3 regions of the Streptomyces sp. NPDC005931 genome follow, and region 3 is predicted to be linked to each of the others. Evidence: riboswitches for the same ligand, from Rfam matches in the RefSeq annotation. Region 3 holds a riboswitch; each other region holds the start of a gene.

Evidence for each region. Region 3 has a riboswitch for thiamine pyrophosphate ahead of thiO (glycine oxidase ThiO). Riboswitches for the same ligand answer to the same signal wherever they lie in the genome.
Region 1: another riboswitch for thiamine pyrophosphate. It lies ahead of thiC (phosphomethylpyrimidine synthase ThiC); the one in region 3 lies ahead of thiO (glycine oxidase ThiO).
Region 2: another riboswitch for thiamine pyrophosphate. It lies ahead of ACFYOV_RS29400 (thiamine ABC transporter substrate binding subunit); the one in region 3 lies ahead of thiO (glycine oxidase ThiO).

The regions. Positions count from the first base shown of each region.
Region 1 is NZ_JBIAIG010000002.1:341,731-351,939, reverse strand. Features, by position in the region: gene ACFYOV_RS05545 (IclR family transcriptional regulator) at 1-540, shown strand, start outside; gene ACFYOV_RS05540 (SsgA family sporulation/cell division regulator) at 639-1,073, shown strand; gene ACFYOV_RS05535 (YibE/F family protein) at 1,346-3,073, opposite strand; TPP riboswitch at 3,146-3,335, shown strand; gene thiC (phosphomethylpyrimidine synthase ThiC) at 3,328-5,124, shown strand; gene ACFYOV_RS05525 (VWA domain-containing protein) at 5,465-6,925, shown strand; gene ACFYOV_RS05520 (hypothetical protein) at 7,113-7,982, opposite strand; gene ACFYOV_RS05515 (metallophosphoesterase) at 8,166-9,257, opposite strand; gene ACFYOV_RS05510 (LacI family DNA-binding transcriptional regulator) at 9,651-10,209, opposite strand, start outside.
Region 2 is NZ_JBIAIG010000017.1:79,146-89,354, reverse strand. Features, by position in the region: gene ACFYOV_RS29415 (maleylpyruvate isomerase family mycothiol-dependent enzyme) at 1-558, opposite strand, end outside; gene ACFYOV_RS29410 (ABC transporter ATP-binding protein) at 584-1,603, opposite strand; gene ACFYOV_RS29405 (ABC transporter permease) at 1,624-3,225, opposite strand; gene ACFYOV_RS29400 (thiamine ABC transporter substrate binding subunit) at 3,324-4,418, opposite strand; TPP riboswitch at 4,499-4,604, opposite strand; gene rlmN (23S rRNA (adenine(2503)-C(2))-methyltransferase RlmN) at 4,655-5,761, opposite strand; gene ACFYOV_RS29390 (GYD domain-containing protein) at 6,015-6,341, opposite strand; gene ACFYOV_RS29385 (GNAT family N-acetyltransferase) at 6,545-7,117, opposite strand; gene ACFYOV_RS29380 (phosphatidate cytidylyltransferase) at 7,242-8,366, opposite strand; gene frr (ribosome recycling factor) at 8,366-8,923, opposite strand; gene pyrH (UMP kinase) at 9,105-9,860, opposite strand; gene tsf (translation elongation factor Ts) at 10,051-10,209, opposite strand, start outside.
Region 3 is NZ_JBIAIG010000001.1:197,452-207,660, reverse strand. Features, by position in the region: gene bfr (bacterioferritin) at 1-223, opposite strand, end outside; gene ACFYOV_RS00915 (sulfite oxidase-like oxidoreductase) at 407-1,054, shown strand; gene ACFYOV_RS00910 (deoxyribonuclease IV) at 1,079-1,957, opposite strand; gene pknB (Stk1 family PASTA domain-containing Ser/Thr kinase) at 2,005-3,972, opposite strand; gene ACFYOV_RS00900 (thiazole synthase) at 4,231-5,025, opposite strand; gene thiS (sulfur carrier protein ThiS) at 5,028-5,240, opposite strand; gene thiO (glycine oxidase ThiO) at 5,237-6,403, opposite strand; TPP riboswitch at 6,401-6,512, opposite strand; gene ACFYOV_RS00885 (NAD(P)/FAD-dependent oxidoreductase) at 6,631-7,872, shown strand; gene ACFYOV_RS00880 (Rv2175c family DNA-binding protein) at 7,971-8,336, shown strand; gene thiE (thiamine phosphate synthase) at 8,675-9,334, shown strand; gene metF (methylenetetrahydrofolate reductase [NAD(P)H]) at 9,459-10,209, shown strand, end outside.

The sequences.
Region 1 (10,209 bases), on a different contig from region 3:
CTGAGCAGCAGCGCAGCACAGCAGAAACGTCGCAGCACGGTTGTCGACGCGCTCGCCCGCTGGCGTGACCTCGTCGGAGCTCCCGTCTACTACGCGGCGTACCGGGAGGGGGAGGTCGACGTCCTGTGCGTCTCGGAGAGCGCCGCCTACCCGGCGGTCGAGGAGTGGGCCGGCTTCCGGGAGACCGCCCACGCCCACGCGGTGGGTCAGTGTCTGCTGTCCCAGCTCGACGAGGACGCCCGTCGTGACCACCTCGACCGCTACCCGGCCCAGCCCGTGACCCCGTACACCGTGCGCGACGACCACAGTCTGCTGCGGCGGCTGGAGCGCACCCGTCGCATGGATCTGGTGACCGAGCGGCAGGAGTACGCCCTGGGTACGGTCTGCGCCGCCCTTCCCATCACCGTCGGCACCATGGCCGCCACGATCGCCATCTCCCTGCCCGTCCACCAGTCCGACCGGCTGGTGCCCGCGGCACAGCGGCTCCAGGCGGAGGTGGGCCGGCTGATCGGTTCGTTCGCGCTCTCTATCAGTATCTGAAAAATCACTCCTTGTGATCTGGTGTGTACGTTCAGCAAGATTCACCAAGTGTCAGGGGTCCATTCCCGGCCAGTCGACGGCGAATGACGGGGTAGGCGATGCGCGAGTCCGTGCAGGCAGAGGTCATGATGAGCTTTCTCGTGTCGGAGGAGCTGTCCTTCCGCATCCCGGTGGAGCTGCGCTACGACACCTGTGATCCCTACGCCGTACGGCTGACCTTCCATCTGCCGGGCGACGCCCCCGTGACGTGGGCGTTCGGCCGGGAACTGCTGATCGACGGCGTCGGGCGGCCCTGCGGTGAGGGCGATGTGCGGGTCGGGCCGGTGGAACCCGACACATTGGGCGAGGTGCTGATCCGGCTTCAGGTCGGCACCGACCACGCGTTGTTCCGGTCGTCCACGGCGCCCCTCGTCGCCTTCCTCGACCGCACGGACAAGCTGGTGCCACTGGGGCAGGAGGGGGCGCTGGCCGACTTCGACGCCCACCTCGACGACGCGCTGGACCGCATCCTGGCGGAGCAGGGGGCCGGGTGAAGCGCTCGCCCGGGAGGGTGATGCAATGCTTCACCCGGGGCGGCGTCGGTCGGCTTGCCCTGGTCGCCGCCCCTCTAGGCAGGAACGGTTCTGCGGAGGGGGCGGCGGCCTTGACACCGGACGCGGCGTGGCCCGGCGGACGGAGGGGGGTGAGCCGTCGGCCGGGACGGACGGTCCAGCGGCCGGGGACGGCCGGGAGCAGGCTCGGAACAGGCCATACCGGCAGCTGACGAGGCGGTGGGGGCGTGAACCGCCGCCCGGAGCGGACGACGTCAGCGCTTGCGCCGCCTGCCCCGGCCGCCGCGCGCCGGAGCCGACTGGGCAGCCTCCGTCTGTCCCTTGGCCGGAGGACGGTCGGCCGAGACCACCAGGGCGGCCAGGGCCGTGGTGACCGGCACCGAGGCGACCAGACCGATAGATCCGATCAGTGTGCGCACGATCTCCTCCGCCACCAGCTCGCTGTTGGCGACCGTCCCCACGCTGCTCTGGGCGATGGAGAACAGCAGCAACAGGGGCAGTGCGGCGCCCGCGTAGGCGAGGACGAGCGTGTTGACCACGGAGGCGATGTGGTCGCGGCCGATCCGGATGCCCGCGCGGTACAGCCCGCGCCGGCCCACCGACGGGTTGGCCTCATGAAGCTCCCAGACCGCGGACGTCTGCGTGACCGTCACATCGTCGAGGACACCGAGGGAACCGATGATGACGCCGGCCAGCAGCAGACCGCTCATGTCGATCTCGGGATACAGCCCGTGGATCAGGCCGGTGTTGTCGTCGGTGTTGCCGGTGAGCGCCGCCCACCCGATGAAGACCGAGCCGAGGACACCGATCAGCAGCAGTGAGACGAGGGTGCCGAGCACCGCCACGGATGTGCGCGCCGATGGCCCGTGACAGAGGTACAGGGCGATCAGCATGATCGCGCTCGCCCCCACCACCGCCACGACCAGCGGGTTCGAGCCCTGGAGGATGGCGGGCAGGATGAAGAAGTTCAGCACCAGGAAGCTGATCGCCAGCGAAACGAGCGCCATCACACCGCGCAACCGGCCGACGGCCACGACGGCGAGCGCGAAGATGCCGGCGAGCAGCGCCAGGGGGAGGCGCCGGTTCACGTCCGTCACCGAGTACTGGAGGTCCTGGGGGGCCGAGGGCTCGTAGGCCACGACAACTTCCTGACCCTCGCTCAGCTGACGGGACTGGTCCGGCTGCACGATCTCGGTGAACGTACGGCCCTTGTCCTTGCCGGTGTCGACGCGGACGGTCGCCTTCTTGCAGGTGCCGTCCGCCTGCTGCTGGGCGGAGGAGCCCTCGGCGGTGGAGGTGTCGCCGGTCGGGACGCCTCCGGAGGCGTTGACGGACGCGCAGCTCACCTCGACCACCTCGGTCACGGTGGCCTGCTGCGTCTGCCGGTCGAAACCGACACCGGTGCGTTCGTGCCCCGGAGCACCGCCCGGCCACAGCACGGCGAGGCCGATCAGGACCGCGGCCGCGAACGGGATCAGGATCGCCGCGATGACCTTGCGCAGGTGCTGCGACACGGGAGCGGCCGGACCGTGGCTGTGACTGTGACCATGTGGATGGCCGTGCCCGCCACCGCCCCCGGCATCCCCGCCGCGTCCACGCCCGCCGTCGCCCCCGCCGTCGCCACCGGCACCGCCAGGGTCACCGGCACCCCAACCGTCGCCCGTGCCATCACTGCCACGGTCACCGGAACCCCGACCTCCGCCGTGGCCGTGTTCGCCACGACCATGGCCGGGGCCGTCGCCGTAGCCGCCTCGTCCTCCCCGCTGGGGCTGGTCGCCGTGGCCGGCGCCCAGGTTCGGGCCGCTGCCGTAGACGTCACCACCCGGGTTCCGGCCGGTGCCGTGCCCGTCGGGCGCTCCGGTTCCGGGCGCCCGACCGTAGCCGAATCCGGCATCGCCTCCGCCACGGCCCACGCCGTTTCCGGCGCCGGATCCGCGGGGTGGTTCGGGCGGTGGGTACGGGGGAGGTTGCGTCGAGGTCACCGACCGATCATCGCAAGAACGAAGGGGACCCTCTGGTCACCGCGCCAGAACTGACGCTAGCGTGGAGGCACCTTTTGTACACGCGGGAGCTCGGAGCACCGGGCTGAGAGGGCGCTGACCTCCGTCCCTGCGATGTTTCACATGAAACATCACCGAAGCAGAGTGATGTTTCACACGGAACGTCGGCAGACGGATACCGCTGCGTCGACCGCCGAACCTGTTACCGGGTAATGCCGGCGTAGGGAGTAGGTCTCATGACCAGCAAGGACGCGCGCACGCCTGCCTCCACGCAGAACTCGACGGAGACGTCGGTGAGCGGGGAGGCCGGGAAGTCCATCGGCTGGCACAAGGCGTACATCGAGGGCACCCGCCCCGATCTGCGCGTGCCGGTCCGTCAGGTGCATCTCACGAACGGGCAGTCGATGACGTTGTACGACACATCGGGCCCGTACACCGATCCACTCGTCGACACCGACGTCCGCAGGGGTCTGCAGCCGCTGCGGGAGAACTGGATCATCGCCCGCGGCGACACCGAGGAGTACGCGGGCCGTCCCGTCCGTCCCGAGGACGACGGTATCAAGCACACCTCACCGCGCGGTGGTCTGCGCAACCTCGATGCGGTCTTCCCGGGACGGCCGCGCCTGCCGCGCCGGGGGCGTGACGGTGCGGCCGTCACTCAACTCGCGTACGCACGGCGGGGCGAGATCACGCCGGAGATGGAGTACGTGGCGATCCGCGAGAACGTGTCTCCCGAGGTGGTTCGGGAGGAGATCGCGGCGGGCCGGGCGGTTCTGCCGGCGAACGTCAACCACCCGGAGATCGAGCCGATGATCATCGGCAAGCGGTTCCTGGTGAAGGTCAACGCCAACATCGGCAACTCGGCGGTGACGTCCTCCATCGAGGAGGAGGTCGAGAAGATGACCTGGGCGACCCGCTGGGGCGCCGACACCGTCATGGACCTCTCCACCGGCCGCAACATCCACACCACCCGCGAGTGGGTGCTGCGCAACTCGCCCGTGCCCATCGGTACCGTGCCGCTCTACCAGGCGCTGGAGAAGGTCGACGGCAGGGCCGAGGAACTGACCTGGGACATCTACAAGGACACGGTCATCGAGCAGGCAGAGCAGGGCGTGGACTACATGACGGTCCACGCGGGCGTGCGCCTGGCGTACGTGCCGCTCACCGCCAACCGCAAGACCGGCATCGTCTCGCGCGGTGGCTCGATCATGGCCGCGTGGTGTCTGGCACACCACAAGGAGTCCTTCCTGTACGAGAACTTCGAGGAGCTCTGCGAGATCCTCGCCGCGTACGACGTGACGTACTCCCTCGGCGACGGCCTGCGGCCGGGGTCCATCGCGGATGCCAACGACGAGGCTCAGTTCGCGGAGTTGAGGACGCTCGGGGAACTCAACCGGATCGCGAAGCGTTTCAACGTGCAGACCATGATCGAGGGCCCGGGACATGTCCCGATGCACAAGATCAAGGAGAACATCGACCTTCAGCAGGAGATCTGTGACGAGGCTCCGTTCTATACGCTCGGCCCGCTGACGACCGACGTCGCGCCTGCCTACGACCACATCACCTCGGGCATCGGTGCCGCGATGATCGCCTGGTGGGGCACGGCGATGCTCTGCTACGTCACGCCCAAGGAGCACCTGGGTCTGCCCAACCGGGACGACGTCAAGACCGGCGTCATCACCTACAAGATCGCCGCCCACGCGGCGGACCTGGCCAAGGGGCACCCGGGCGCGCAGGAGTGGGACGACGCGCTGTCCGACGCGCGCTTCGAGTTCCGGTGGGAGGACCAGTTCAACCTGGCCCTCGACCCGGACACGGCACGGGAGTTCCACGACGAGACGCTGCCGGCGGAGCCCGCCAAGACGGCCCACTTCTGCTCGATGTGCGGGCCGAAGTTCTGCTCGATGAAGATCTCGCAGGACATCCGCCGCGAACACGGCGGTACGCGGACCGAGATCGAGGAGGGCATGGCCCAGAAGTCGAAGGAGTTCGCGGCGGCGGGCAACCGGGTGTACCTCCCGCTGGCCGACTGAGTCCCTCCACGGGGAATCCGGTCCGGTGCGCTGTAGCGCGGGCCGGACCGGAATCCTCGGCCTCGTCATCCATGGCGCCCGTGTGTGCGGGCGGAGTCGCACCGTATTGCCGTCCGGGTGCCAGATTCCGGTGTCCCGATTTCGGGTTCCCGATTCCGGACGTGTATCGATGGGCAACTCCGCACGCGCCGACGCTGAACCGATCGGGTACCTCTCGTATCGCTTCGTGATCCGCATCGCGGGCGTTCTCCTCGGAGTACGCCGGAACCGATGCCAACGCCGGATGCGCTGCTCCGCCCACCTCTCCGCACCGTGGGCGTCCACTCGGCAGACTGGGTGCATGACCGTGACATCCATGAGCAAGGGCTCCAACCTTCCCGTCGACGCCCCTGTGGTGCGCGTCGAGATCGCCTGGACCGGCGGGCCCGGGGTGCCCGACGTCGATGCCTCGGCACTGCTGCTCACGGCGGCGGGGAGGGTGCGGGACGACGGGGACTTCGTCTTCTACAACCAGCCGCGTCACGCGTCCCGGGCCGTGACGCACCTGGGCAAGCGGAGTACCGGCGCCGCCGCGACCGACACCGTGGAGGTGGACCTGCGCTCGCTGGAGCCGGTCGTCGAGCGCATCGTGCTGTGTGCCTCGGCCGACGGCGGGACGTTCGGCCAGGTGCCGGGGCTGTCGTTGAGGCTGCTCGACGCCGGCACGGGCGGCGAGGTCGCGAGGTTCGACATCGAGGCCGGGACGGAGACGGCGCTCGTCGGCGGGGAGTTGTACCGGAGACAGGGCAGGTGGAAGTTCCGCGCGGTGGGCCAGGGGTACGCCTCCGGACTCGCCGGACTGGCCACCGACTTCGGCATCACGGTGGACGACGCTCCCTCCGCGGCCCCCGCGTCTTCCGCGCCCACTCCCCCTGCCGCTCCTCCCGGACCCCCGGCATCTCCGGCATCTCCGGCGGTGACGGAGCCCGCAGCCACCGCCGCCCCCTCCAGGCGACCCGCCTCCGTCCCACCCGCCGCTCCCCCGCCCGGCGCCCCCCGGCTCACCAAGGGGGAGGAGCGGCTGCCCGTCGACATGCGCAAGCGGCTGTCCCTGCGCAAGGAGCAGGTCGCCGTCAGCCTGCGCAAGCACGGGGCGGCCGGGGTGACCGCGCGCGTCGTGCTCGTCCTCGACGCCTCCGGGTCGATGGCGATGCTCTACTCCAAGGGCGTCGTGAGCGATGTCGTCGAGCGCATGGCCGCCGTGGCCGCGCAGCTCGATGACGACGGCGAGATGCAGGCTTGGACGTTCGCCTCGAACCCGGCCCGGCTGCCGGACCTACGGCTGGGCGAGCTACCCGAGTGGCTGCGGCTGCACGTGCGCGTCGGCGAGATGGGTCTGTTCCGGCGGCGCGGACGGAAGAAGGGGCTGGCGGCCGATCAGGTCGACATGCGGGACGTCGGCATCCAGAACGAGGAGCAGAAGGTCATCGCCGAGGTCCGCGGGTTCGTCCGGGAGAACCCGGCGGCGGCTCCCACGCTGGTGCTGTTCTTCTCCGACGGCGGTGTCTACCGCAACGCCGAGATCGAACGGGAACTGCGCGAGGCGGTGGAGGAACCCGTCTTCTGGCAGTTCGTGGGGCTGGGCCGGGCCAATTACGGGGTGCTGGAGCGCTTCGACACGCTCCCGGGCCGCCGTGTCGACAACGTCGGCTTCTTCGCCGTCGACGACATCAGCACCGTGCCCGACCAGGAACTCTACGACCGGATACTGTCCGAGTTCCCCCAGTGGATCACGGCGGCGGGGCGCGCGGGCATCATCTGACCGGCCCGGCGACCCGGAGGGTACCGCCGCGACGCCCCGATGCCGTCACACCGCCGACGCCCTGACGCCCGCGACACTTGACACCCCGAGGTCCGCTCGCTGCGACGGCCCCCGGCGCCCCTCATCCCGCCCCCGACGCGGAGCCTGACGAGAGGGGCTCCGCCGGGGAGGGACGAAACGCGGGGCGCTACTCGGGCTGGTGTTCCGGCCCGCCGAAGTCCGGGCTGGTGTAGTCCGGGCTGGAGAAGCTCGGCCGCGGGCCGCGGGCCGGCCCCCCGTCGGGGCTGGTGAAACCCGGCCGGTCGTAGCCCAGGTGCGGGATACGGCTGGTCGGTGCGGACGGTGCCGCGGGGTGCAGCGCGGCGGCCGTGCCCGGGTCGGCGAGTGCGTCCCGCAGGAACGGCACGATGCCGCGCTCCACGAGTGCCTCACGCCAGGCGTCCCTGGCCCGGGTGACTTCCCCGTCGGCTTCGTCGTACGCGCCGCTCTGGACCGCGGGCGCATTGCGCAGGGCCGTGAGCAGCAGGCCCGCCGCGGCGACGAGGATCGCGACCGCGGTGACCGCGCCGAACACCCAGCCGGTGGTGAGCATGGTCCGGGCGAACGCGGCCTCCGGGTCGAGCATCCGCAGGAGGTAGCCGACGAGCAGGAAGATCGCGGCCGCCGTGCCGGCCAGGACGGGCGCCAGCACGGCGACGACGGCGACGGCGCCCGCGCCGGCGGTCTCGGCGGCCTCGCCCATGGCGGCGGTGATTCCCGCCGCGCCGGTGTCCGTCTCGGTGGAGGCGGACTCGCGCGGGGACGGGGTGGACGGCGCCGGTGGGCGGCGCAGTGCCTCGCGCACCTTCACGTAGTGCTGGTACTCGGCCGCCGCGGCCGCGGTGATGATCGCGGTGGCGTTGAGCGCCATGGTGCGCAGTTGTTCGGGGTTGAGCCGCTGTCCGACAGCGGTCAGTTCCGGGCGGTGTGGTGCGGAGCGCAGCGCCTCATCGAGAATCCGCTCGTATTCCTGGCGGTCCTCGCTCAACAGGTGCTGCGGAACGCTGTTCATGTGCATCCCCCGATGCTCCGTAGGGCTTGGGGCTCGGCATGCTGACGAGCCGTCGGGCAGAAACGGAGGGGAGCCTGCTACGGATAAGCCGATGGTAGAGCGGTGACGGCGCGTGGTGACAGAGGATTTACCGAAATTGGCACCGGCCCGGTACGGTCCCGGGCCGGGGGATCACCGGGCGGTGAACGCTCAGTTGTCCAGCGGCAGTTGCTGGACCAGCAGCTTTCCGGCCATCGTCACGCCGCCGTCCATCGCGATGGCCAGACCGTCGGCGTAGACGTGCGGTCCTTCGACCACGGGCCCGGTGTCGTCCTCGCCGTCCTCGGAACCGACCTCGCCCAGCAGGTACGGGATGGGGCTGTGGCCGTGAACCACTCGGGTGCCGCCGTAGGTGTCGAGCAGGGAGCGCACCGCGTCGGCGCCGCCCTCGTCGCGGAAGGAGAACCGCTTGGTGAACTTGCGGAACAGGTCCCAGACCTCGTCCGCGTCGTTACGGGTGAGCGTTTCGCGGACGGTGTCGTTGACCTCCTCGATGGAGCGGCCGTAGTCGAGGTAGGCGGTGGTGTCGGAGTGCAACAGCAGGTGGCCGTCCACCTCCTCGACGGCGTCCAGGCGGGCCATCCACTGGAGGTGGTGGTCCTGGAGGCGGTCCATGTCGGTCTTCTGCCCGCCGTTGAGCAGCCAGGCGGCCTGGAAGGTGGCTGTGCCCGCGCCCGAGTTGACGGGGGTGTCGCCGAACCGCTTGGCGCCGAGCAGCAGCAGCTCGTGATTGCCCATGAGCGCCTTGCAGTAGCCGCCGGCCGCGGCGGCCTCGGCGGACAGCCGCATCACGAGGTCGATGACGCCGATGCCGTCCGGGCCGCGGTCGGTGAAGTCGCCGAGGAACCACAGGCGCGCGGTGCCGGCGCACCACTGGCCCGCGGAGTCGACGAGGCCCTTCTCCTGGAGCGCGGCCACCAGCTGGTCGAGGTAGCCGTGGACGTCACCGACCACGTACAGCGGGCCGGGGCCGGTGGCCGGCTGCGGGGTGGCGACGGACGCGGGGTCGACGGTCACCTGAACAGTGTCCCCCCGATTGATGACGGGGAGGTCGCGCTCGGTGGGCGTGTAGCCCTCCGGATACGTCTCCTGGTCCGGCGGGGCCACGTTGCCGGGGTGGGTGCTGTGGGCGTACGGACCGGTCTCGTGGACGTACGCGGGTACCCGGAAGTCGCGCAACGTCGCCGTCCGCTCCACCTCGGGTCCCTGACCGGCCCCCTGAGTCATCGACCCCTCCACCATCGCGCCGCATCTGCACCGCATCGGACTGCCTGGTCGCAGCGGCCCGCGGTGTCGTGGGCCCATCATAGGAATGCGGATCGCGCCATGTGATGACCCAGGGGTGGTGAATCGGAGCAATACTCCAGTTCACCGAGGCTTTCATCCCGTTTGGACCGGGCTTCGGCCGTTCTGTGACCGTCTTCGCCCGCCTGCTCCCGCGTCCGCCCCGGACGGGAGCGCCCCGGTTTGTCGGGAGACCGGCCCGTTTCCCCCGCAGGCGTGGCGGTGCGGCGGGCCCCGTTCACCCCTCCGGGGGCCGGTTCCGGGGCCGGTGGCCCCCGACGGCGCGGGCTCGGCCGCCGGTCCCGGGTCGGGCGTGCGGGTGAGTCGCCGCACCGCGTCCGTGCCCCGCCGTCACTGCTCCTCCGGTGAGCGCGGCGGGCTGACGGTCCTGCGCTGCGGCCTGCGCTGAGAGGAGGTGCGCACGATCAGCTCCGTCGGTATCACCTGCTCCACCGGACGGTCCGAGGCGACGCCCTCGATGGCGTCGATGAGCAACTGGACCACGGCGGTCCCGATGCGGCGCGGTTTCAGGGAGAGGGTGGTGATCGGCGGATCGGTGCTGGCGTAGACGGTGGACTCGCTGCAGCAGACCAGCAGCAGGTCGTCGGGTACGCGCAGGCCGTAGCGGCGGGCGGCGGCGAGCAGGTCGGTGCCGTTGGGGTCGAACAGGCCGTAGACGGCGTCCGGCCGGTCCGGGCGGGCGAGCAGCCGGTCGGCGGCGACGGTGCCCGCGCACGGATCGTGCGCCGGGTAGGCCTCGTACACGGGATCCTGGCCGACCCGCTCGCACCAGCGCAGGTACGCGGTGGTCGACAGATGGGTGTAGGTGTCGGTGGTGGTCCCGGTCAGCAGACCGATGCGGCGGGCGCCGGCGTCGGCCAGATGGTCGAGGATGCCGAGGACCGCGGCC
Region 2 (10,209 bases), on a different contig from region 3:
GGTGCCGGGCACGCGCAGCTCCTTCGCCGGTCCGTCCGGCAGGGCACGCTGCACGAACCGCACGATCTCCAGCCACTCGTCCACCGCGTCGGCGGCCAGATCGGCGGCGACCGGCTCGACGGGGCGGCCGGCGGCGAGGACGGCGTCGGCGTGGTGCACGACGAGTTCGTGGGTCATCCGGCGCGCCCAGAAGCCGGCGGTGAGGTCGCCGGACCACGACCACACCCGCGTGCCCGGCCCGGCCTCCCGCAGTGCGGCGACCGCCGACGCCGCGGAATCGGCCAGCCACGCGTCCAGCGCGGTGGCGTCACCCCGGGCCTCGGGGCCTTCGCTCCCGGGCACGCGGTCGATCGGGACATCCTCCGTGGCCCGGGTGCGGACGAGCAGCTCCACCCAGCGCAGGGCCTGCCCGACGTGGCGTACCAGCTCCTCCAGGGTCCACGCGGGGCAGGTCGGCACGGTGGCGGACAGGTCGGCGCCGGAGGTCAGCAGGGTGCCGAACCTGCTTGCCCAGTGGGCGATTTCGTCGCAGTGGCGTGCGTGGGTGAGGTCCGTCATGCGGCTCACCGTAGGCGCGTGACGATCATCCCAACACCACGATTTCCGCCACGTCGAACTCCACCCCGACCTCCTCGCCGACCTCCGGTGCCGACCGCAGCGCGCACGCCGCCTCCAGGCGTGGCGCGTCCTGGGGCTGGAGGTGGACGGCGACATGGGTGCCGCGGAAGGTGCGGGCGGCCACGGTGCAGCGCAGACCGGCGTCGGCCGGGACGAGACGGACCCCGGCAGGCCGGACGAGGAGGGTCCGGGCACCCTGCGGGGCGTCACCGGGGACGGGGACCTTGCCCCACGGGGTCACCGCGACGTCGGCACCGACCGTCGCGTCGACCACGTTCTCGAAGCCGAGGAACCGGGCCACGAAGGCGTCCGCCGGTCGCTGCCAGACCTCGAGCGGTGTGCCGGACTGGGCGATGCGTCCGTCCCGCATCACCACCACCCGGTCGGCCAGCGCGAACGCCTCGCCCTGGTCGTGGGTCACGGCGAGCACGGTGGTGCCCAACCGGCCGAACAGCTCCCGCAGTTCGACGACCAGCCGTTCCCTCAGCGACCGGTCGAGCTGACCGAGCGGCTCGTCCAGCATCAGCAGCCGGGGGCTGGGGGCGAGGGCCCGGGCCAGCGCCACCCGCTGCTGCTCGCCGCCGGACAGCGCGGCGACCGCCCGCCCGGCCGCCCCGGGCAGACCGACCAGTTCCAGCAACCCCTGTACCCGTTCGGTCCGTTCGGCGCGCGGCGCCCCGTGCATCCGCAGTCCGAAGGCCACGTTGCCGCCCACGTCCCGCTGCGGGAAGAGCTGGTGGTCCTGGAACATCAGCCCGACCCCGCGCCGGTGCGCCGGCACCCCGCCCTGGTCCCGGCCGTCGAGCAGCACCCGTCCGGCGTCGAGGGGCTGCAGCCCCGCCACCGCGCGCAGCAGCGTGGACTTGCCGCTTCCGCTGGGCCCCAGCACGCACACGATCTCGTGCTCGGCCACGTCCAGATCGACGGCGTCCAGCACCGCCCGCCCGCCGAAACGGACGGTCGCCCCGTCAAGACTCAGCAGCATCGCGCACTCCCCGGCAGCATCTAGAACTCCCCCGTTCGGTCGGTCCGCAGCCGCTCCAGCACCAGCAGCGCCACCGCGCACACGATCATCAGGATCGTCGACAGGGCCATCGCCTGGCCGTAGTTGAGGTCACCGGGTCGCCCGAGCAGCCGCGCCACGGCCACCGGCAGGGTCGGACGGTCCGGCCGCGCGATGAACACGGTCGCCCCGAACTCGCCCAGCGACACCGCGAAGGCGAACCCCGCGGCGATCAGCAGCGCCCGCCGCGCCATCGGCAGGTCCACCTCCCGCCACGCCCGCCACGGCGACGCCCCGAGCACCGCCGCCGCCTCCCGCAGCCGCACGTCCACGGCCCGCAGTACCGGCAGCATGGTCCGTACGACGAAGGGCACACCGACCAGCGCCTGCGCCAGCGGCACCAGGATCCACGAGGCCCTCAGGTCGAACGGCGGCTCGTCGAGGGCGATCAGGAACCCGAAGCCGACGGTCACCGCGGACACGCCGAGCGGCAGCATCAGCAGCGCGTCGAAGCCGCGCACCAGCCGCCCCGCGTCCCTGCGGGTGAGCGCCACGGACGCGAGACCACCGATCACCACCGCCATGGCGGTGGCGGCCACCGCATAGCGCAGCGAGTTGCCGACCGCTTCGATCGGCGGCACGAGGAACACGCCCCCGTCCTCCTCGGTCAGCGCCCGGTAGTAGCCGAGGCCGGCGCCGGCGAAGGACCGTTCCACCAGCACCGCGAGCGGCAGCAGGAGCAGCACGGCGACGGTGGCGACGACGACGCCGAGCAGCGCCCACTGCCCGGACCCGCGCGGCCGGCGCGCGGTCACCGAGGCGTCCACCAGCCGCAACGCGGTCTCGCGCCGCCGCACCGTCCACGCGTGCAGGGCCAGGATGGTGCCCACGGCGACGAACTGGATCATCGTCAGGACGGCGGCGGTGGACAGGTCGAAGATCTCGGAGGTCTGCCGGTAGATCTCCACCTCGAGGGTGGAGAACGTGGGTCCGCCGAGGATCTGCACCACTCCGAAGGAGGTGAAGGTGAACAGGAAGACCATCAGCGCGGCGGCCGCCACCGCGGGCGCAAGGGCGGGCAGGGTGACGGTCCGCCAGGCCGCGAACCGGGAGGCACCGAGCATCCGCGCGGCCTCCTCCTGCCGGGGATCGAGCTGCGCCCAGAGCCCGCCGACGGTCCGGACGACGACGGCGTAGTTGAAGAAGACGTGCGCGAGCAGGATCGCCCACACGGTGGTGTCCAGCCGCAGGCCCCACAGCTCGTCGAGGAGCCCGCCGCGCCCCACCAGCGCCATGAACGCCGTCCCGACCACGACCGTGGGCAGCACGAACGGCACGGTGACCACGGCCCGCAGCAGTTGCTTGCCGGGGAAGGCGAAGCGTGCGAGGACATACGCGCCGGGCAGGGCGATCAGCAGGGTGAGGGCAGTGGAGACGAGGGCCTGCCAGGTGGTGAACCACAGGACCTGCCGGACGTCGGACTGCGCCAGGACGTCCCCGATCCGCCCGAGGTGCCAGGTCCCGTCGGACTTCAGCCCGCGGGCGACGATCGCGGCCACCGGGTAGGCGAAGAAGACCGCGAAGAACGCCACGGGCACGGCCATCAGCCCGAGCCGGGCCGCGCCCCCGCGCCACCTGGCCGCGGCGTGGCCCGAGGCGGCGGCACGGTCCTCCGCCGCCTCGGCCGCTGCCGCGGACTTGCTCACTTCAGGACGAGCGAGGTCCACGACTTGACCCACTGGTCACGGTGTTCGGCGATCTTCGCCGGGTCCATCGTCTCGGGGTCCTTCGCCGCCGGCCCGTACTGGGTGAACTCCTTGGGCACCTGGGCGGCCTCGCGCACCGGGTAGACGAACATGTTGAGCGGCATGTCGTCCTGGAACTCCTTGGTGAGCAGGAAGTCGAGCAGCGCCTTGCCGCCCTCGGGGTTCCTGGCGTTGCTCAGCAGGCCCGCGTACTCGACCTGGCGGAAGCAGGTGCCCTCGGCGACGCCCGTGGGCGCGGTGTCGGGCCTGGGGTCGGCGTAGATCACCTCGGCGGGCGGCGAGGAGGAGTAGGACACCACCAGCGGCCGGTCCGCCTTGGCCTTCTTGCCGCCGGCCGAGCCGGAGAACTCCTCGTTGTAGGCCTGCTCCCAGCCGTCGACCACCTTCACGCCGTTGGCCTTGAGCTTCTTCCAGTAGTCCTGCCAGCCGTCGTCGCCGTACGCGGCGGCGGTGCCGAGCAGGAAGCCGAGGCCGGGCGAGGACGTGGACGCGTTCTCGGTGACGAGCAGGTTCTTGTACTCGGGTTCGACCAGGTCGTCGAACGTGCGCGGCGGGTCGAGCTTGCGGTCGGCGAAGTACTTCTTGTCGTAGTTGACACAGATGTCACCGGTGTCGACGGGCGTCACCCGGTGCTTGTCCTCGTCGGCCCGGTACTGGGGAAGGACCAGATCGGATCCCTTCGCCTCGTACGGCTGGAACAGCCCGTTGTCGAGGGCTCGGGACAGCAGGGTGTTGTCGACGCCGAAGAAGACGTCGCCCTGGGGATTGTCCTTGGTCAGGATCGCCTTGTTCACGGCCTGCCCGGCGTCGCCGTCCTCGAGGACCTTGACCTGGTAGCCGGACTTCTTCTCGAAGGAGGCGATGACGTCCTTCGAGACGGCCCACGAGTTGTGGCTGACCAGGGTCACGGTCTTCGACCCACCGGACCCGGAGCCGGAGCCCTGGTCGCCGCCGTCCGACGAACCGCACGCGGACACGGAGACCATGCCCAGCCCGACGGCCAGGATCGTGACCTTCTTGGTGATGCTCACTGGATTCCTCCTGGAGTGACCAGGAAGAGACGCGGCCCTGCCCGGGACCCCTCGCAGGGTGCCCGGGCAGGGCGCAACAGCTCGAGTGATGACCGATCTCCCTACCCAGAATGACCTGGGCGAGGTTCGGAGGGTCTGCGGCCGGTGCCGCACTCTCAGCGCTGTGGCGCTCCCCTGTCGGAATATGAAGATGTGTGTGGCTGATTTCCTGCTGTACAGGTCGTACGCCGGTCAGGTTACCTCTCGCTCGCGGCGAGCTGACCACACGCCCCGTCGATCTCCTGCCCCCGGGTGTCCCGGATCGTCACCGGCACACCGTGCGCGGCGATCGCCTCGACGAACGCCTTCTCGTCCTCGGGCCGCGAGGCGGTCCACTTCGAGCCGGGCGTGGGGTTCAGCGGGATGAGGTTGACGTGCACCGGCCGACCCTTGAGCAGCCGCCCGAGCCGGTCACCGCGCCACGCCTGGTCGTTGATGTCCCGGATCAGCGCGTACTCGATGGACAGCCGTCGCCCGGACTTGGCCGCGTACTCGAACCCGGCGTCGAGCACCTCGCGCACCTTCCACCGCGTGTTCACGGGGACGAGGGTGTCGCGCAGCTCGTCGTCGGGCGCGTGCAGGGAGATGGCAAGGCGGCACTTGAAGCCCTCGTCGGAGAACCGGTGGATGGCCGGCACCAGGCCGACGGTCGACACGGTGATCCCGCGCTGCGACAGCCCGAGCCCGTCCGGCTCGGGGTCGGTGAGGCGGCGGATGGCGCCGACGACCCGGTTGTAGTTGGCGAGCGGCTCGCCCATGCCCATGAACACGATGTTGGACAGCCGCGCCGGCCCACCCGGCACCTCGCCGTCCCTGAGCGCCCGCATGCCGTCCACGATCTGGTGCACGATCTCCGCAGCGGACAGGTTGCGGTCGAGGCCCGCCTGCCCGGTGGCGCAGAACGGGCAGTTCATGCCGCAGCCGGCCTGGGAGCTGATGCACATGGTCACCCGGTCGGGGTAGCGCATGAGCACCGACTCCACGAGCGTCCCGTCGAAGAGCTTCCACAGCGTCTTGCGGGTGGTGCCCTGGTCGGTCGACAGGTGCCGCACGACGGTCATCAGCTCGGGGAGCAGCGCCTCCCCGAGCTTGGCGCGGGAGCCGGCGGGGATGTCGGTCCACTGCTCCGGATCGTGCGCGTACCGCGCGAAGTAGTGCTGCGAGAGCTGCTTGGCGCGAAACGGCTTCTCACCGACCGCGACGACCGCCTCCTTGCGCTCGGCGGGCGTGAGATCGGCAAGGTGCCGCGGCGGCTTCTTGGCTCCGCGCGGCGCGACGAAAGTGAGTTCTCCGGGCTTAGGCATGGCTCGTCCAGTGTCGCAGATCCAACCCGGGGACCGGGTTCGCGCCCGCCGGGACCGGGCGGCCCCGTGACCGCGGCGGTCCGGACGCCTGCGGCGGCGGCCGTCGTGCCTTCCCGGCTCCTGTCGGACGGCCCACGGCGGGCCCAGGTGGCGGGGCCGACAAGGGAGCCCGCGCGCACAAGGCGGGGACCACGGGGCCGGCGGGGCTCGCGGACGGTGGCACCGGGGGGCGGCCCTGCGGCGCCCTACGGCCCTAGGCGCCGGGAGCCCGGTACTGCACCTGCCCGGCCTTCCCCAGGGCCTCCAGCGTTTCGTCGATGGTCAGGAGAACGGTCGTCTCGAACGAACTCAGTGCACCGCCTCCGCTGATGGCCAGAGCGACTGCGGCCATGGAGACGTTGTCGGGGGCCTCCCACAGGTTGTAGCCGTCGCGGGTGCCGAACGCGTACCAGAAGCCGTGGAGCCTGCCTCCGACGGACTCGATGTACGACTGGGCGGCCTTGGCGCGGTCCTCGGGGTGCTTGATGAGTCTCGCCCAGGTCTCCGGCGTGTAGCTGAACCTCGACAGATAGAGCGGCATCGTCTCTCCCTTTCGTCCTTCAAGGGATCCCCCGCGAGGCGGGAAACTCGCGGGCTGCCGCCCGCCTGTCCCCCGAACGGCCGGGGAGGACGACCGGCACGGCCGCTGGCGCGGAGGACGAGGGAGCACGGCGCGGACTCGGTGCTGCCACCGCATGGTCGATGTCAGCGCGCGGATGCGGTCCGGTGACCGCGCCGGCGACGTCAGCGCAGGTCGAGGCGCATCAGGACGCGGGGGTGACCGGCCAGCACGGAGGCGGTGTCGGCCGCATGGACGAAGCCGGCGCGTTCGAAGTTCTTGCGGAGGCCGGGATAGGCCATCGTGAGGTCGACCTTCGCGTCGCCGTTGTCGAGGGGGTATGCCTCGATCGCCGGAGCGCCGTGGAAGCGGGCGAAGTCCACCGCGCCGGCGATCAGGGCGTGCGAGATGCCCTTCCTGCGGTGGCCGGGGCGTACGCGGACGCACCACAGGGACCAGACGGGCAGGTCGTCGACGTGCGGGATCCTGCGGCTACGGGCAAAGGAGGTGTCCGCGCGGGGCGCCACGGCGGCCCAGCCGACCGGCTCGTCGCCGTCGTAGGCGAGCACTCCCGGAGGCGGATCGCTGCGGCACAGTCCGGCCACGTACTCGCCGCGAGCCGATCCTCGCAGCTCATTGTTGAGCCCGGAGGGGATCCGGTAGCTCAGGCACCAGCAGACAGTGGACTCGGGCTTCCTCGGGCCGAGCAGGGTGCGGACGTCCTCGAAGACCGAAGCCGGGCGCACGTCGATGGTCATGGCACCACGATGCCACGGGCGTGCCCGGTTCTTCCGCCGGGCGGCCCGAGTCGTGGTCCGGGCACGTGCGAGCCCCCGTCCCTGCACGGAACGGGGGCTCGCACGCGCATGCGTGTGGTGTCCGTCAGCTCCCGACGAACAGCACCAGAAGCAGCCACACCACCGGCGCCGTCGGCAGCAGGGAGTCCAGTCGGTCCATGATGCCGCCGTGGCCCGGGAGCAGGGTGCCCATGTCCTTGATGCCCAGGTCCCGCTTGATCATGGACTCGCCCAGGTCGCCGAGCGTGGCGCTGGCCGCGACCGCGAGGCCGAGCAGCAGACCCTGCCACCAGCTGCCGCCGTCGATCAGGAACTGCATGCACAGCGCGCCCGCCACCATGGCGAACCCGATCGCGCCGAGCAGGCCCTCGCGGGTCTTGCCGGGGCTGATCCGCGGGGCGAGCTTGCGCTTGCCGAAGCGCCAGCCGACGGCGTACGCGCCGGTGTCGCTGACGACCGTCAGCAGAAGGAAGGTCAGCACGCGCCAGGCACCGTCGTCCGACGTCAGCATCATCGCGACGAAGGTCGCCAGGAACGGCACGTAGAAGGCGGCGAAGAGCCCCGCCGTGACGTCCTTGAGGTAGTTCTCGGGCGGTGCGGTCATCCGCCAGACCAGCACCGCCAGCGCGGTGAGCGCCATGGCGACCCACGCGCCCTCGGCGCCGCGCACGTAGCCGGAGACGACCATGGCCGCCCCGCCGAGCGCGAGCGGCACGAGGGGCGCCTTGATGCCCTTGCGCTCCTCCAGCCGCTTGGTCAGCTCCCACAGGCCGACCACGACGGCGACGGCGATGACGCCGACGAAGACGGCCTTGACGACGAACAGCGAGGCGACGATCACCGCACCGAGACCGACGCCGACGCCTATCGCGGCGCTCAGATCACGCCCGGCGCTCTTGCTCTGCGGCTGGCGCGCCGGCTGCGGGGCGTCGGGCATGGGCTCCGGATTCTGCGGCACCTCCCCCGGATGGGGACGTGCCCGCGTCGTCTCGTCTCGGAACAGGGGGCCGCTCAGCCGAGCGGCCCCCCGGTCACCATCCTGGTCTCCGCCGTGTTCGGGCACGTCGGGCACGATGGGCATGGGGCGAGTCTGCTGCGCGTCATGCGCATCGTACGCGGGACCCGCCGGGGCAGCCCCCTGGACGGGCCCCTGGTCGGACGGCCCCCAGTACCCGGCCTGCGGCGGCGCCCCCCAGGAAGAGTCGTTCATCAGACCTCGAGCAGCTCCGCTTCCTTGTGCTTCAGGAGCTCGTCCACCTGCGCGACGTACTTCGCGGTGGTGTCGTCGAGCTCCTTCTCGGCACGGCGGCCCTCGTCCTCGCCGACCTCGCCGTCCTTGATCAGCTTGTCGATCGCGTCCTTGGCCTTGCGGCGCACCGAGCGGATGGAGACCTTGGCGTCCTCACCCTTGCCCTTGGCGACCTTGATGTACTCGCGGCGGCGCTCCTCGGTCAGCTCGGGGAACACCACGCGGATGATGTTGCCGTCGTTGCTGGGGTTGACGCCCAGGTCGGAGTCGCGGATCGCCTGCTCGATGTTGCGCAGCGCGCTCTTGTCGAACGGCGTCACCACGGCCATGCGCGGCTCGGGCACGGAGAACGAGGCCAGCTGGTTGATCGGCGTCGGTGCGCCGTAGTAGTCGGCCACGATCTTGTTGAACATCGCCGGGTGCGCACGGCCGGTGCGGATCGCGGCGAAGTCCTCCTTGGCGACCACGACGGCCTTCTCCATCTTCTCCTCGGCCTCGAGGAGGGTCTCTTCGATCACCACTTGCTCCTGCGTGTCTTGAGTAGGCCCGGCTGCGGTTCCTTGTCGGGGCGGCGGCCGGCTGCGTCGCGTCTTCTTCCTGCACGGTTCCCGACCGGCAGGACATTGTCCATCCCCCGGCCCGGCTCCGTCCCGTCCGTCCCCCCTGGGGGTGTCGTCCTTCGGACGGGTGGTTCTCCGGTCAGTCCCGGCTGCCTTGGTCACCCACAAGCGTGCCGATCTTCTCACCCTTGACGGCGCGGGCGATATTTCCCGCCGCCAGAAGCTCGAAGACGACGATCGGGAGCTTGTTGTCGCGGCACAGCGTGACGGCCGTGGCGTCGGCGACCCTCAGGTCGCGGGTGATGACCTCGCCGTAGCCGAGGTGGTCGAACTTCACGGCGTCGGGGTTGGTCTTCGGGTCGGAGTCGTAGACCCCGTCCACGCCGTTCTTGCCCATGAGCAGCGCCTCGGCGTCGATCTCCAGGGCACGCTGGGCGGCGGTGGTGTCCGTGGAGAAGTACGGCATGCCCATACCGGCGCCGAAGATGACCACGCGGCCCTTCTCCAGGTGCCGTACGGCCCGCAGCGGGATGTACGGCTCGGCGACCTGCCCCATGGTGATGGCGGTCTGCACGCGGCAGTCGACGCCCTCCTTCTCCAGGAAGTCCTGGAGGGCGAGGCAGTTCATCACGGTGCCGAGCATGCCCATGTAGTCGGAGCGGGCCCGGTCCATGCCGCGCTGCTGGAGTTCCGCGCCGCGGAAGAAGTTGCCGCCGCCGATGACGACGGCGATCTGCGCGCCGTCGCGGACGACCGCCGCGATCTCGCGCGCGATGGCGTGCACCACGTCGGGGTCGACGCCCAGGCCCCCACCCCCGGAGAAGGCCTCTCCGGACAGCTTCAGCAGAAACCGGCCGCGCACTTTGCCGTCGTCGCTCTTCTCAGCCTTGGTCATCGGGGATCCCGCCTCTTTCACGTGTTGCACATACGAAGAAGGCCATTGCCGGTGGGGCGTGTTTCGCATCCCATACGGCAATGGCCTCCTCGTCAGATCTGCTGTCGTCCGGCACGCCCACCTGCGTGACGGCGTACCGGGACGACTGCTTGCGACCCTATCGGGGCCGCGCGCCCGTCGCGGTACGGACTCAGATGCCGACCTTGATGCGCGTGAAGCGCTTCAGGGTGACACCGGCCTCGTCCAGGACCTTCTGGACGGACTTCTTGTTGTCCAGCGCGTAGGGCTGGCCGAGCAGGGTGGCGTCCTTGAAGAAGCCGTTCAGACGACCCTCGACGATCTTGGCGAT
Region 3 (10,209 bases):
AAAGCCGCTGGTAGTTCGGCAGCCCCTCCAGGAACAGGATCCGGTCGGTCAGCACCTCGGCGTGCTTCATCTCGTCGAACGACTCGTGGCGCGTGTACTTCGCGAGCTTGGTCCAGCCGAAGTTCTCCTGCATCTTCGCGTGCAGGAAGTACTGGTTGATGGCGGTCAGCTCGGCGGTCAGCTGTTCGTTGAGGAATTCGATGACCTCGGGGTCGCCCTGCATCGCAGAGGCTCCTTCCACGCGGGTGAACTGCCAGGTGCGCCGCATGATTCCACCGACAGGGAAGATCGTCCAGTAAGCATTGACTTAGTAAGTAAGGACATGCTTAGTGAATTTTGCCGAGGATTGTCCGACTTCGTGGAAGCCGGGTCCTGGGCATCGCCCCGGGTCTGTCAGGATGGAGACATGGGTCAGCCGGCGGAACGCGAATCGGGAGCGCGCGATTCAGAGGGAGTGGCAGGAATCGAGCTTCCGCCGGGGCAGCGACTGCAACGCGGCTGGCCGGTGACGCACTACGGCCCCGTTCCCAAGTTCCGGCCGGAGCGCTGGGAGTTCCGGGTCTTCGGCGCCACCGCCGACGGCGGGAAGCACTGCTGGAGCCACGAGCAGTTCACCGCCCTGCCGTACACCACCGTCGTGGCCGATCTGCACTGCGTCACGAAGTTCAGCATGGTCGGCGCGGAATGGGGCGGGATCCCGGCCCGCACCATCCTCGACCTCGCCCCGCCCGCGCCCGAGGTCACCCATGTGATGGTGTGGGCGGAGTACGGGTTCAGCTCCAACCTGCGGCTCGCCGACTTCGCCTCCGAGCGCACCCTCTTCGCCACCCACAAGGACGGAGAACTGCTCACCGCCGAGCACGGCTTCCCGCTGCGGCTGATCGTCCCCCATCTGTACGCCTGGAAGGGACCCAAATGGGTCCGCGGCGTCGAGTACATGACCACCGACCGGCGGGGCTTCTGGGAGGAGCGCGGCTACCACAACGTCGGCGACCCCTGGAAGGAGCAGCGCTATTCCTACCAGGAGGAGCCCGGCGAGGGCCCCGAGCTCTGACCCCGGAGGACGGCCCGGCGCGCGTCAGGCGTCCCGCAGCTTCTTCAGCCGCTCCACGTCCGCCGCGTGCCCCTGCTTCCCGCCGGGCGTCTCGATGATCAGCGGCACGCCCTCGGTCGCCGGGTGCGTCATCAGCGCCCGGAACGGATCCTCACCGATGTGGCCGGCGCCGATGTTGGCGTGCCGGTCCTTGTGCGCGCCGACCACGTCGAGGGAGTCGTTGGCGTGGATCAGTTTCAGCCGCCCCTCGCCGACGGTGTCCACCAGCAGGTCGAGCGTCCGGTGCATCCCGTCCGGACCGGTCAGGTCGTGCCCCGCTGCGAAGACGTGGCAGGTGTCCAGGCAGACCCCCAGCCTCGGATGCGCGTCCAGCGCCTCGAAGTACGGCCCGAGGTCCCAGGTCCGCGAGCACAGCGAGGCCCCCTGCCCGGCGGTCGGCTCCAGCAACAGGAACGGGTCGTCGTCGTGGGTGAGCTCGTCGAGCAGCGGAAGCAGGTACTCCCGCACCTGCTTCAGCGCCACCGACCGGTCCCGCCCGCCGGTCGCGCTCCCGGTGTGCACCACCACGCCCAGCGCGCCGATCTCCCGTCCGCGCCGCAGCGAGTGCCGCAGCGACTCCACCGACCGCTCGACGGTCGCCTCGGTGTGGGACCCGAAGTTGATCAGATACGGGGCGTGCACGTACGCCGGGAGCGACTCGGCCGCGCAGGCCGCGCGGAACGCCTCGTCCTGCCGGGGACTGCCGACCGGTGTGGCCCAGCCGCGCGGGTTGGCGACGAAGACCTGGAGGGTCTCCGCCCCCAGGTCGCGGGCGTAGGACAGGCCGACGGAGTGCAGACCGCCGGCCACCGGGACGTGACTGCCGACGGGGTTGCGGGAGGGGCCGGACAGGGGACTCTTCACCCGTTCAGGGTGTCATGCCCGCGGGAGTGCCCGGTACGGTCCGCCCGTCAGCCGATCTCGATGGTGATCGTCGAACCCTTGGGCGCGGTGTCGCCACCGTCGACGGACTGGCCCTCGACGGTGTCGCCGAACAGACCGAACAGACCCCTGTCCTCCTTGACCCGGAACCCGGCACCCTCCAGCCTGTCCCGGGCCTCGCCGACGCTGTCGCCGGTCACGTCCGGGACCTCGACCATCTCCGGCCCCTTGGAGAGCGTCAGCGTCACGGTGTCGCCCTCGGCGGCCCCCCGGCCGCCCTCCGGCGACTGCCGGGCCACCTTTCCCGCGTCGTGCTCGGAGTGGACCCGCTCGGTGGCGATCCGCACCTCCAGGCCGGCCTCCTCCAGCTCCGCGCGGGCGTCCGCCGGGTCGTCGCCGGACACATCGGGCACGTCGACCGGGCGGCCCTTGCTCACGGTGAGTGCCACCGCCGAGTCCGCGCGGACCTTGGTGCCCTTGCCCGGCTCGGTGGAGACCACGGAGCCCCGGGGCACGTCCTCACTGAATTCGCGGGTGACCATGCCGGGCTCCAGGCCCTCGTCCTTCAGCACGGACCGCGCCTTGTCCAGCGGATAGCCGTCGAGGTCGGGCACCCGCACGGTCTGCGGGCCCTTGGAGACGGTGAGCGACACCGCGTCGTTGCTGCGGATGCGGGCGCCCACGGCGGGATCGGTGCTGATCACCGTGCCCCGCTCGACCGTGTCGCTGTACGCCTCCTCGACCTCGCCGACGTCCAGCCCGGCGTCCGCCAGCCGGTCCCTGGCCTCCCGCTCGGTCTTCGCCAGCAGCGGCGGGACCTTGGTGAACTGGCCGGAGTTGATGTACCACAGGCCCGTGCCGACCCCGAGGACCAGCAGCACGGCCGCGACGATCGCCATGGGGCCCCGCGGCAGCGCCGCGCGGCGCCGGGGCGGCGGGGGCGGGGCCTGGAGGCGGCTGGTGCGGTGCAAGGGGTCGGCCGCCGCGCCGTCCTCGTTCCCGGGCAGCGGGCGGGAGGGGGATCCTCCCGCGTGGGCGAGGCCGGGAGCGGGAGTGGTCAGCGCCCGCGGGATGACGCTCGTGCGGTCCTCCCCGTTGTCGTGGTGGTCGGGCCGGGACAGCGCCTGCGGCGGCACCGCGTCCAGCTGCTCCCCGGTGAGCCCGCCACGCGCCGCGCGGACCTGCCCGAGCAGCGCCACCGCGTCGTGCGGACGCAGCTCCGGGTTGCGCGCGGTCGCCGAGGCCACCAGCTCGTCCAGCTCGTAGGCCATCCCCGGCACGGTGGCCGACGGGGGCGGCACGTCCTCGTGCAGATGCTTGTAGAGCACGGTCGCGGGGGAGTCCCCCTCGTGCGGCTTCTCGCCGGTCAGCATCTCGTACAGCAGGATGCCGCACGCGTACACGTCCACCCGGGGGTCGGCGGTGCCGCTCTCGATCTGCTCCGGCGCCAGGTACGACACCGTGCCGAGCACCGTGCCGGTGGTGTTCGTCACCGTGTCCACGGCGCGCACCAGGCCGAAGTCGGCGACCTTGACCCGGCCGTCGTCCCCTATCAGCACGTTCTCGGGCTTCATGTCCCGGTGCACGAAACCGGCCCGGTGCGCGGCGCCGAGCGCGGCCAGGACCGGCTCCACGATGTCCAGGACGGCCCGCGGCTGCAGCGCCCCGCGCTCGCGCAGCACGTCGCGCAGGGTGCAGCCGGCTATGTACTCCATCGCCAGGTAGACGTACGGCCCGTCGGTGCCCTGGTCGAAGACCTGCACGACGTTCGGGTGCGCCAGCCGCGCCACCGACTTCGCCTCGCGGATGAACCGTTCGACGAACGAGGCGTCGGCGGCGAGCGTCGGGTGCATCACCTTGAGCGCGAGCACGCGGTCCAGGCGGGTGTCCACGGCCCGGTAGACCGTGGCCATCCCGCCGACCGCGATCCGCGCGTCGACGCGGTACCGGCCGTCGAGCACCTGCCCGACCAGAGGGTCCTGAAGGGTCGTGTCCACGCAGGTGAGTCTACGAGCCGTCACTCAGGCACCCACCCCGTTCTCCCACGATCGCAGCGCGACTGCAGCCGACCTGTGACGCTTCCCACGCAGGCGGCCCGGGTGGGTGAATCCGCGGGCGCCGACGGCGGACGACGCCCGCGGGAGACGTCCGCGGCAGTCCCGTGCGGAAGGCGTCCGCGGAGAGACGTCCGCTGCTCGGCCGGCCGGAACGGATGCCGCGCGGTGGAGGGGCCACCGCGGACACCGCGACGCCGATCAGAACGCGGGCCGCTCCGGATCCAGCACGGCCATGCCCTCCGCGGGAGACGACGCCTGCGCGAAGTACCTCCGCGGAATCCTCCCCGCCAGCCGGGCCGACCTCCCCGCTTCCACCGCGTGCCGCATCGCGTGGGCCATCAGCACCGGGTCCTGAGCCCGCGTCACCGCCGACGCCAGCATCACCCCCGCGCACCCCAGCTCCATCGCCAGCGCCGCGTCCGACGCCGTCCCGGCCCCGGCGTCCAGAATCACCGGCACGGACGCGCGCTCCACGATCAGCTGGAAGTTGTGCGGGTTGCGGATCCCCAGCCCGGACCCGATCGGCGACCCCAGCGGCATGATCGCCGCGCAGCCGACGTCCTCCAGCTTCCGCGCCAGCACCGGGTCGTCGTTGGTGTAGGGCAGCACCGTGAACCCGTCGTCGACCAGCGTCTCCGCAGCGTCCAGCAGTTCCACCGGGTCCGGCAGCAGCGTGCGCTCGTCGGCGATGACCTCCAGCTTGACCACGTCGGTGCCCAGCGCCTCCCGCGCCAGCCGCGCGGTCAGCACCGCCTCGCCGGCGGTGTAACAACCCGCCGTGTTCGGCAGCACCCGGATGCCCAGCCGCTCCAGCACCGACAGCACCGAGCCGTGCACCGACGGGTCCACCCGCCGCATCGCGACGGTCGTCAGCTCCGTACCGGACGCCACCAGCGCCCGCTCCAGCACGTCGAGGCTGGGCGCCCCTCCGGTGCCCATGATCAGGCGGGACGTGTACGTCGTACCACCGAGGACGAACGGATCGTCGGCCATGGTCAGCCTCCTTGGACGGCGGTCAGGACTTCCACCCGGTCCCCGTCCGACAGGGGGGTGGTGGGCCACTGCGCACGCGGCACGACGGTTTCGTTGAGGGCGGCGGCGACCCCCGACGGCGCCCGGGTGAGCGTGCCGACCAGTGCGTCGAGCGCCGTGCCGGCGGCCACCCGGCGCGGCTCCCCGTTGACCGAGACGGTGACCGTGCCGCTCATGCGGGCATCTCGGTGAGGGCCGGAGCGGGCAGCCGCTCCGGTGTGAACGGCCGTGCCACTTCCGGTAGTTCACCTGTCGTGAGGACCTCGGCCAACGCGTCCCCGGTGACCGGTGTGAGCAGTACGCCGTTGCGGAAGTGCCCGGTGGCCAGCAGCAGTCCGTCCAGCGCGCTGCGGCCGAGCAGCGGCGCGTTGTCGGGGGAGCCGGGGCGCAGCCCGGCCTGCGTCCCGACCAGCGGAAGTTCGGTGATCCCGGGCACCAACTCGTGTGCGTCGCGCAGCAGTTCGTACACGCCACCCGCGGTCACCGTGGTGTCCCAGCCCTGTTCCTCGCTGGTCGCCCCGATCACCAGCTCGCCGTTCTCGCGCGGCACCAGGTAGACATGGCTGCCGCGCACGATCGCGCGCACGATGCGGCCGAGGAACGGCGGCCGGTGGTCCGGCATCGTCAGCCGCACCACCTGTCCCTTCACCGGCCGCACGGGCGGCAGCACGCCGTCCGGAACCCCGGCGAGCCGCCCGCTGAGGCTGCCCCCGGCGAGCACCACCTGCCCGGCGTGCAGCGCGGTCCCGTCGGCGGTGACGACGCCCGTCGCCCGGTCGCCCGTGACGGTCAGCCGCTCGGCCCACGCCCGCACGAGGACCACGCCCGCGCGCTCGCAGGCGGTCACGAGCGCGGCCGCCAGCCGGCGCGGGTCGATCTGGTGGTCGCCGTCGACCCGCAGCCCGCCGCGCACGCCCGGTGCGAGCATCGGCTCCAGACGCCGGCACTCGCGCCCCGAGAGCCATTGCGCTTCCAGCCCCGACTGCTGCTGGAACGCGTGGAGTTCACGCAGGTGGGCACGGTCGTCGGCGTCCAGAGCGACGGCGAGTGTGCCGCAGCGGCGGTAGCCGAGGTCCTGGCCCGCGGCCTCGGCGAGTTCGGCCGCGAACTCCGGATAACGCTCGGCCGAGGCCAGGTTGAGGCCGAGCAGGGTCTGCTCGCCGTAGTGCAGTTCCGTCACGGCGGCCAGCATCCCGGCGGCCACCTGGGCGGCGCCGCCGCCCGGCTCGGGGTCCACCACCGTCGTGGCGAGACCGCGCTGCGCGGCCCGCCAGGCCGTGACCAGACCGATGATTCCGCCCCCGACGACGAGGACGTCTGAGGTACCCGTGGGCGACATGGGCGTCCAGCCCCTCCCTTCGCCGGCATGACCCGGATCAGGTTCGTACGGTCGGAGGCCGCCAGCCTCCCTCTCAGCCCGGTGCGTCCGGGCTCCCGCGAGTGCTTTACGGTGGCCACCCTAGCCCTCGGACCGACGCTCCGGTAAGGGAGCCCCGTGCGGCTCGAGCGCTCGACGGACCGCACGGGGGGACTGACGGGGAAATCCCCGGTGTCTATGGTGATCGGGTGAGCGAGCAGACGCAGGACCGGGAACCGCCCGAGCCGCGGCGGGTGATCGTCGCGGGCGCGGGCATGGCCGGCGTCCAGACCGCGGTGGCCCTGCGCGAACAGGGCTTCACCGGCAGCGTGACCCTGATCGGCGCGGAACCCCACCAGCCCTACGACCGGCCCCCGTTGTCCAAGGCGCTGCTGCTCGGCAAGGCGGAGGACTCGGCCTTCGACGTCGACTTCGAGGCGCTCGGCATCGACCTGCGGCTCGGCCGCGAGGTGCTCGGTCTGCGCCCCGCGGACCACGAGCTGGACACGGCCGACGGTCCCGTGCCCTACGACGTGCTGGTCGTCGCGACGGGCGCCGAACCGGTACGGCTGCCTGGCGCGGAGGGGGTCCCCGGGGTGCACCTGCTGCGCACCCTGGACGACGCGGAGCGGCTGCGGCCGGTGCTGGCACGACGGCACGACGTCGTGGTCGTCGGCGCGGGCTGGATCGGCGCGGAGTTCGCCACCGCGGCGCGTGAGGCGGGCTGCGCGGTCACCGTCGTGGAGGCCGCCGCCCGGCCGCTGCCCGAGGCGCTGCCCGCGGAGGTGGCCGCGCCCATGGCCGCCTGGTACGCCGACGCCGGTGTGGACCTGCGCACGCACGCGCGCGTGGAGCGCGTCGAGCCCGGCGCGGTGCTGCTGGAGGACGGTTCACGGCTGCCGGCCGGCGCGGTCGTGGTCGGTATCGGCGCCCGGCCCGCCACGGGCCGGCTGGCCGGCTCCGGGATCGAGCTCGGCGCGCACGGCGAGGTCGTCGCCGACCGCCATCTGAGGGCCTCGGTACCGGACGTGTACGCGGTCGGCGACTGCGCCTCCTTCCCGTCCGGGCGCTACGGCGAGCGCCTGCTGGTCCACCACTGGGACAACGCCCTCCAGGGGCCTCGCACGGTCGCCGCGAACATCTTGGCGGCGGCCACCGGCGAGGCGCCGGCGGTCTACGACCCGGTGCCCTACTTCTGGTCCGAACAGTTCGGGCGCTTCGTCCAGTACGCCGGGCACCACGCGCACGCCGACCGCACCCTGTGGCGCGGGGACCCCTCGGGACCGGCGTGGACGGTCTGCTGGCTCAGGGACGCCCGGCTGGTTGCGCTGCTGGCGGTGGGCCGGCCGCGGGACCTGGCCCAGGGGAGGCGGCTGATCGAGGCGGGCACGGCGATGGACGCGGACCTCCTCACGGACCCGGCGAGGCCATTGAAGAAGGCGACGGCGTGAGCCCGCGGGGCGCGGTGAAGGGTGGTTCCGGGTGACCCGTCCGCCCAGGTGGGCGGGGTCGGCTTCCGGCTGTCGGTGGCAGATGGCAGGCTTGTCCCGTGACCGAGATTGACGCAAGGATCGATGCTCTCGTCCCCGAATGGCTCACCCTCCCCGACATCGCCGAGATGCTCGGCGTCGAGGTGACGCGTGTGCGGCAGCTGGTCAAGGAGGGCCAGCTCATCGCCGTGCGCCGGGGTGAGAACCGCGCACTGCACGTCCCCGCCGCCTTCATCGACGGGGACAAGGTGGTCAAGGGGCTCTCCGGCACCCTGACGCTGCTGCGGGACGACGGCTTCACGGTCGAGGAGATGCTGGAATGGCTCTTCACCCCCGACCCCACCCTGCCGGGCACGCCCGCGCAGGCGCTCAGTGAGAACCGCGGCACGGAGGTGAAACGCCGCGCCCAGGCGCTCGCGGTCTGAGCCGGCAGCGGATCGACCACGGGCACGACAACGGGGTACCGGCGCCGCGTTCCACGGCGCCGGACCCGCCATACCCTTCGCACCCGGGCCGCGAGCACCCAGGGCCACGACCACCCGGGCCGCGGTCCCGGTGCGGTCCGTGCCGGCCCGGCCCCCGTGTGCTCGGGGGCAGGTCCGCCGGGGCGGGTCCCGGGCCGTGAGGGGGTGGGTCGCGGTTCGTGGGGGCGCGGGTCGCGGTCCGTCCGGCGGCGGCATAGGGTCCGAAGCGCCCACGGGGCCCGCACAGCGCTCGAACGACACCGAACCGACACCGACATCGACACCGGGGGACCACTCGCATGTCCGACACCGCAGCCGTCACCGCACGGGCCCGGCTCGCCGACGCCCGGGTCTACCTGTGCACCGACGCCCGCAAGCGGCAGGGCGACCTCGCGGAGTTCCTGGACGCGGTCCTGGCCGGCGGGGTCGACATCGTGCAGTTGCGGGACAAGGGCATGGAGGCCGCCGAGGAGCTGGAGCACCTGGCGGTCCTCGCCGAGGCGTGCGCCCGGCACGGCAAGCTGCTCGCGGTCAACGACCGGGCGGACGTCGCCCACGCCGCCGCCGCCGATGTCCTCCACCTCGGCCAGGGCGACCTCCCGGTCCCCGCCGCCCGCGCCGTCCTCGGCGACGACGTCCTGATCGGCCGGTCCACGCACGCCGTCCAGGAGGCCGAGGCTGCGGCGGTCCAGGAAGGTGTCGACTACTTCTGCACCGGCCCGTGCTGGCCCACCCCCACCAAGCCCGGCCGCCACGCCCCCGGCCTCGACCTGGTCCGTCACACCGCCGCCCTCGGCACCGAGCGGCCCTGGTTCGCCATCGGCGGCATCGACCTGGGCAACCTCGACGAGGTGCTGGAGGCGGGAGCCCGCCGGATCGTCGTCGTACGGGCCATCACCGAGGCGGACGACCCCGGTGCCGCCGCGGCGGAGTTCGCGAAGCGGCTCCGGCAGGCATAGCGGCGCACGCCCCTGCGCCCCCTTCCGTCTCGGGTTTGTCCAAGGGGTGGACAACAAGTCGGCAATTCGGTCAAATCTCCCCCCATTGGTTGGGGGACCGCCGACCCCTGACTAACCTGCCCGTATGGCCCTCGGAACCGCATCCACCAGGACTGATCGCGCCCGCACCGTGCGTGACATCCTCGCCGCCGGCAAGACGACCTACTCCTTCGAGTTCTCGGCGCCGAAGACCCCCAAGGGCGAGCGGAACCTGTGGAGCGCCCTGCGCAGGGTCGAGGCGGTGGCCCCGGACTTCGTGTCCGTGACGTACGGGGCCGGTGGTTCCACCCGCGCGGGCACGGTCAAGGAGACGCAGCAGATCGTCGCCGACACCACCCTCACCCCGGTCGCCCACCTCACCGCGGTCAACCACTCGATCGCCGAACTGCGCAACATCATCGGCCAGTACGCCGACGCCGGGATCCGCAACATGCTCGCCGTGCGCGGCGACCCGCCCGGCGACCCCATGGGCGAGTGGGTCCCGCACCCCCAGGGCCTGACCTACGCCGCGGAACTGGTCCGGCTCATCAAGGAGGCGGGTGACTTCTGCGTGGGCGTCGCCGCCTTCCCGGAGATGCACCCGCGGTCGGACCACTGGGACACCGACGTCGCCCACTTCGTCGACAAGTGCCGGGCGGGCGCGGACTACGCGATCACGCAGATGTTCTTCCAGCCCGAGTCCTATCTGCGCCTGCGTGACCGAGTCGACGCGGCCGGCTGCGCGACCCCCGTCATTCCCGAGGTCATCCCCGTGACCAGCGTGAAGATGCTGGAAAGATTGCCGAAGCTCAGTAACGCCACGTTCCCGGACGCCCTGAAAGAGCGGATCCTCGCAG